DNA from 2 places in the Salmonella bongori NCTC 12419 genome. Region 2 is predicted to be linked to the other one. Evidence: predicted binding sites of a transcription regulator. Region 2 holds the regulator's gene; the other holds the start of a gene.
What was found. The regulator PurR, encoded in region 2, represses purine synthesis genes. The targets are predictions, from matches to a motif close to CANGCAAACGTTTGCNTG.
Positions count from the first base shown of each region.

Region 1: a site for PurR is predicted at 2,048-2,065, ahead of glyA (serine hydroxymethyltransferase). Genes of this name have one in related genera too.

Region 1 covers NC_015761.1:2,548,912-2,552,337, forward strand. The annotation lists gene SBG_RS11980 (3-phenylpropionate MFS transporter) at 1-483, opposite strand, end outside; gene glyA (serine hydroxymethyltransferase) at 679-1,932, opposite strand; gene hmpA (NO-inducible flavohemoprotein) at 2,257-3,426, shown strand, end outside.
Region 2 covers NC_015761.1:1,374,587-1,378,012, forward strand. The annotation lists gene punC (purine nucleoside transporter PunC) at 1-126, opposite strand, end outside; gene punR (DNA-binding transcriptional activator PunR) at 239-1,171, shown strand; gene purR (HTH-type transcriptional repressor PurR) at 1,168-2,193, opposite strand; gene cydH (cytochrome bd-I oxidase subunit CydH) at 2,488-2,577, shown strand; gene sodB (superoxide dismutase [Fe]) at 2,867-3,426, opposite strand, start outside.

The sequences.
Region 1 (3,426 bases), 1.2 Mb from region 2:
CGTCAGAATCGCCTGGTAATCAAACAGGCTAACCAGCTTACCGGTAAGGGCCGAACCAATCACGAAAGCAACAGACCCCCACAGCCGCACCCGGCCATAATCAAGGGTGATTTGCTTTTGCCAGGTATTGGCCAGCGCATCAGTCAGCGGTACCAGGGGTGAAAAAAAGAGGTTAAAACCGACCATCACCACCATGAGCCACGCGACATACGTTCCCGCCCAGAATGCCAGCGCAAACACCAGCGTCAGCAACGCCAGGACACGCAACGCGAAAATCAACCGTGAGGGATCGCTCACGCGGGGAGCAATGAGCAGGCTACCGAGAAAACGCGCGACCAGACCCACGCCCAGCAGAAGGCCAATGGTTTCCGGCGTTAGCCCAAGACCTTTGAGCCAGACGCTCCAGAATGGCAGAAAAATACCGTAACTAAAGAAGTAGGTGAAATAACTGAGCGCCAGCCAGCGCGTGGAATGCAATGCCATGATTCCCTCCCGTTTGGAGGCGATAGTCTGGCGATAAACGATTGCGCTGGCAAGAGTAACATAAGATTCACAAGCGGAGGGAGAAGTTCAAACGGCAACGCCGCCGGATAATGGCTTCCGGCGGTGTCACGTTATGGCGCATAAGTAATGCCCGACAGACGCAGCGCCATCGGGCCATTTTCACAACACAAGCGCTTACGCGTAAACCGGGAAGCGTGCGCAGATATCCAGCACTTTCGCTTTCACGCGTTCAATGGTGGCGTCATCATTGATGTTGTCCAGCACGTCGCACATCCAGCCAGCCAGCTCTTTCACTTCCGCTTCTTTGAAGCCGCGACGAGTGACCGCCGGAGAACCGATACGGATACCGGAGGTTACGAACGGGCTCTTCGGATCGTTGGGCACGCTGTTTTTGTTCACGGTGATATTGGCACGGCCCAGGGCGGCGTCGGCTTCTTTACCGGTCAGGTTTTTATCCACCAGGTCCAGCAGGAACAGGTGGTTTTCAGTGCCGCCAGACACCACTTTGTAGCCGCGGTTCAGGAACACTTCCACCATCGCTTTGGCGTTTTTCGCAACCTGCTGCTGGTAAACTTTGAATTCCGGCTCCATCGCTTCTTTCAGCGCCACCGCTTTACCGGCGATCACGTGCATCAGCGGGCCGCCCTGCGCGCTTGGGAAGACGGCGGAGTTCAGTTTTTTGTACAGTTCTTCGTCGCCGCCCTTCGCCAGAATCAGGCCGCCGCGCGGACCCGCCAGGGTTTTATGGGTGGTGGTAGTGACCACATGCGCATGGGGAACTGGGTTCGGGTAAACGCCTGCGGCAATCAGGCCCGCCACGTGCGCCATGTCGACAAACAGGTATGCGCCGATGCTGTCAGCGATTTCACGCATTTTTGCCCAGTCAACCACGCCGGAGTAGGCAGAGAAGCCACCGATAATCATCTTCGGCTTGTGCTCTTTGGCCAGCTTCGCCATCTCGTCATAGTCAATTTTACCGGACTCATCAATACCGTAAGGTACGATGTTGTACAGTTTACCGGAGAAGTTAACCGGGGAGCCGTGAGTCAGGTGGCCGCCCTGCGCCAAATTCATACCCAAAACGGTATCGCCCGGTTGCAGTAGCGCGGTATAGACCGCAAAGTTAGCCTGAGAGCCAGAATGCGGCTGGACGTTAGCATAGTCGGCGCCGAACAGTTCTTTTGCGCGATCGATAGCCAGTTGCTCAACGATATCCACATATTCGCAACCACCGTAGTAGCGCTTACCCGGATACCCTTCAGCGTATTTGTTGGTCAGCTGAGACCCCTGCGCCTGCATCACGCGCGGGCTGGTGTAGTTTTCGGAGGCGATCAGTTCAATGTGCTCTTCCTGACGTACTTTTTCCTGCTCCATAGCCTGCCACAATTCGGCATCATAATCGGCAATGTTCATTTCACGCTTTAACATCCGCATCTCCTGACTCAGCTAACAATAAAATTTGTGCCTGAAACGGCAGTCCGTGGGACTTCGGCCAACAGTATAACCGAATCATTCTTCGATAACAGGTCTTGACAAAGGTTTTTACGCAAACGTTTACCTACGCGCCAAATCAGACTTTCTTGATACAAAGCCTTGTGAATTTCAATGGATTTCTTTTCAGCTTTGTGATGCAGATTTTTCACGTTGTTACGTTCGCAACGTAAAGCTATGAAGAACCATTTACAATGCAAGGGTATTTTTATAAGATGTATTTGATATACATCATTAGATTTTCACATAAAGGAAGCACGTATGCTTGACGCACAAACCATCGCTACAGTAAAGGCTACCATTCCCCTGCTGGTTGAAACGGGGCCGAAGCTTACCGCCCACTTTTACGACCGCATGTTTACGCATAACCCAGAGCTCAAAGAAATCTTTAATATGAGCAACCAGCGTAACGGCGATCAGCGAGAAGCCCTGTTTAACGCCATCGCAGCCTATGCCAGCAATATCGAAAATTTACCGGCGCTGCTGCCAGCGGTAGAAAAAATCGCGCAGAAGCACACCAGTTTCCAGATTAAGCCAGAGCAGTACACTATCGTTGGGACGCATCTGCTGGCGACACTGGACGAAATGTTCAGCCCGGGTCAGGAAGTGCTGGACGCGTGGGGCAAGGCTTATGGCGTACTGGCTAATGTCTTTATCAACCGGGAAGCCGAGATTTATCACGAAAATGCCAGTAAAGAGGGTGGCTGGGAAGGCACGCGTCCGTTCCGCATCGTCGCGAAAACCCCACGCAGCGCATTGATTACCAGCTTTGAGTTTGAGCCGGTCGACGGCGGTACGGTGGCGGAATACCGTCCCGGGCAGTATCTGGGCGTCTGGCTGAAGCCGGAAGGTTTTGCGCATCAGGAGATCCGCCAATATTCACTGACCCGTAAACCGGATGGCAAAGGTTATCGTATTGCCGTGAAGCGCGAAGACGGCGGCCAGGTATCAAACTGGTTGCACAACCATGCCAGCGTTGGTGATGTGGTGCATCTGGCCGCGCCAGCAGGCGATTTCTTTATGGATGTCGTTACCGATACCCCCGTGTCACTGATTTCCGCAGGCGTCGGCCAGACGCCAATGCTGGCGATGCTTGATACGCTGGCGAAAGCGCGCCATACCGCGCAGGTGAACTGGTTCCACGCGGCGGAAAATGGTGACGTTCATGCGTTTGCTGACGAAGTGAGCGAACTGGGTCGCACCCTGCCGCGTTTCACCGCACATACCTGGTATCGCGAGCCGACCGAGGCCGATCGCGCTCAGGGGGGATTTGACAGCGAAGGTCTGATGGATTTCAGCAAACTGGAAACAGCCATCAGCGATCCGACAATGCAGTTCTATCTTTGTGGTCCGGTGGGTTTTATGCAGTTTGCCGCAAAACAGTTGGTATCCCTTGGCGTGAATAACGAAAACATTCATTACGAATGCTTC
Region 2 (3,426 bases):
GGCGGCAGCAGGCGTTTGTAAATCCGCCTGGATAGCGGCAAACGCAGGCAAGTACATGTCCGTTGCCAGAAAACCCAGCACGCTAAGACCGGCCAGCCAGACTAAAAAACCTTTTCCAGGTTGCATATTTGTTTCTCTTTATTATCAAACAGACACTGCCGCAGAGTGTAGGGAGTGAAATTAACGTTGTGAAACGTTAATATTTGTCCATTGGGTTCAAAATTTTTGCAGGCATATAATGTGGTCCGAATATTCGCTTGAAGTGGTTGACGCCGTGGCGCGTAATGGAAGTTTTAGTGCGGCGGCGCAAGAGTTGCACCGTGTACCCTCAGCAGTCAGTTATACGGTTCGTCAGTTAGAGGAGTGGCTGGCTGTACCGCTTTTTGTACGACGTCATCGTGACGTCGAATTGACCCCTGCCGGCGCCTGGTTTTTAAAAGAAGGGCGTTCTGTTATCAAAAAAATGCAGATCACACGCCAGCAGTGTCAGCAAATTGCTACTGGTTGGCGCGGGCAGTTGGCGATTGCGGTGGATAATATTGTCAGGCCGGAACGAACCCGCCAAATGATCGTCGATTTCTATCGCCATTTTGACGATGTGGAACTACTGGTCTTTCAGGAGGTATTTAACGGCGTCTGGGATGCGCTCTCCGACGGACGGGTGGAACTGGCCATTGGGGCGACGCAGGCAATTCCGGTCGGGGGACGTTACGCTTTTCGGGATATGGGAACCCTGAGCTGGAGCTGTGTAGTGGCACACGATCACCCGCTGGCGTCGATGCAGGGGCCATTAAGCGATGATACGTTACGCAACTGGCCGTCGCTGGTCAGGGAAGATACTTCGCGAACCTTACCGAAACGAATTACCTGGCTGCTTGATAACCAAAAAAGGGTTGTTGTACCGGACTGGGAGTCATCAGCCACTTGTCTGTCGGCTGGTTTATGCGTAGGAATGGTGCCAACGCATTTTGCCCGTCAGTGGATAGACAGTGGCAAATGGGTAGCACTGACATTAGAGAATCCGTTTCCCGATGCAGCTTGTTGTGTGACGTGGCAACAAAATGAGGCATCGCCCGCGCTGTCCTGGCTACTGGACTATTTAGGCGATAGCGAAACGTTGAATCGGGAGTGGCTACGGGAGCCAGAGGAGGCTCCCGACGGTGGGGATTAACGCCGATAGTCGCGGAACGGACCGTCGGCGACTGAGCGACGCTCAACCAGACGCGGATGAACTTCAATAGACTGCGACTCTTCGCGTTTATTGACGATGCGATCCAGCAGCATATTGAAAGCAGTTTCGCCTAAAGAGTCTTTGGGCTGGTGAATTGTTGTCAACGCCGGCGTAAAGAATCGCGCGTTACGCACATTGTCATAACCAATCACCGAAACGTCCTGTGGTACGCGAAGGCCCATTTCATCCGCGGCGCACAGAGCGCCCATCGCCATAATATCGCCGCCACAGAAAACAGCGGTAGGGCGATGCGACTGCGATAAGATCTGCTGCATCGCATGGTAACCGGACTCCGGCTCGAAGTCGCCCTGGACGATCCAGTTATCCGGCACTTTGATCAACGCTTCTTCCATCGCCTTCATGAAGCCAGCCAGCCGCCCGGCGCCCGTGTTGCGCTCCAGCGGGCCGGGAATAACGCCGATATCACGGTGGCCGCGTTCAACCAGATAACGACCCGCCATATAACCGCCCTCAAAGGCGTTATCAATAACCGTGTCGGTAAAATCCGCCTTCGCTTCACCCCAGTCCATCACGACCATCGGAATGTGGCGATACTCTTCCAGCATGGAGAGTAAAGGCTCCGGATACTCAGAACACATTACCAGTAGACCATCCACGCGCTTTTGCGCCATCATGGACAGATAGGCGCGCTGTTTTTCCAGATTATTCCAGGCATTACCCAGAATCAGCGTATAGCCTTTCTGGAAGCAGTTCTTTTCAACCGCCTCGATAATTTCTGCGAAATAGGCCGCTTCGCTGCTGGTCGCCAGTAAACCTATCGATTTAGTGTGGTTAACCTTCAGGCTACGTGCGACAGCGCTGGGAGAGTAGTGCAGCTCTTTAATCGCCGCCCAGACCGCGTTACGCGTCTCTTCAGCAACAAAGCGTGTTTTGTTGATTACGTGTGATACAGTTGTAGTGGAAACGTTTGCTCGTTTCGCTACATCTTTAATTGTTGCCATTACATTTCACTCCAGACCCTTGCTAAGCTCCTGAGAAACGCCAGGTAAACGTTTGCCTACACACACCCTAATCGCAACGTCAGGGTTGCGGCACGCCGGAAAACGACACGGAACGTCAGGAAGGGGTCAATGGCCGTTACGCTAATTCAGTAAGCCTGGAATTTTGTCTGATCTTGAGGAAAAGGGGAAGCGTTAAAAACAGTTATCAGTATAAAACGTGAGAGATTTTTGTGCGTGAATGTGCAAAAATGCGCTATATCACTTTTTGTGTGGGAATAAAAAGGAGAAAACTTGATGAGTACCGACCTGAAATTTTCATTGATCACGACGATTATTGCATTGGGCTTGATTGTCGCTGGTGGATTAACCGCCGCTCTGCACTGATTTTCCTTCTCTTTTGAGGGAGCGCCTCGCCTCCCTCGCACTGCCTCAATGTTATCTATATGGCAAAAATGTTTTGTTATTATGTAGCGGGCTATCCCGGAGGGAGGGGGGCAACGTCGGTGCGTTTGTTATCTGTAGAACATGTGAACGGACGTTGAGTGAGCGCAGGAGAGAAATATCGGCGTGATGGCGGCTGGCGTTTGTACCTCAGCCAGGAAATGTTCTGATCTGACGCCTCCTGCAAATGGTGCTCATACGCAGAAGGCGAACCTTCTGCGTATTCTCAGACTTATGCGGCGAGGTTTTTCGCGACAAACGCCCAATTAACCAGTGCCCAGAAATGTTCCAGATAGTTTGGACGGGCGTTGCGGTAGTCAATGTAATACGCGTGTTCCCACACATCAACCGTTAGCAGCGGAGTCGCATCCGTGGTCAGCGGCGTACCGGCATTAGAGGTTGAGACGATAGCCAGTTTGCCATCAGCGCCTTTTACCAGCCATGTCCATCCGGAACCAAAGTTTTTGATAGCGGCATCCGTGAACTGCGCTTTAAATTCCGCGAAGCTGCCAAAGGAATCCGCGATAGCATCAGCCAGTTTTCCGGCTGGCTCGCCGCCAGCGTTTGGCGCCAGGCAGTTCCAGTAGAACGTGTGGTTCCAGACCTGGGCTGCGTTATTAAAGATGCCGCCTTCAGAGGTACGAACGATCTCTTCCAGCGATTTGTCTTCAAACGCCGTGCCTTTGATCAAATTATTGAGATTGGTCACGTAAGTTTGATGATGTTTACCATAGTGATATTCCAGCGTCTCGGCAGAAATATGCGGTGCCAGAGCATCTTTGGCATACGGTA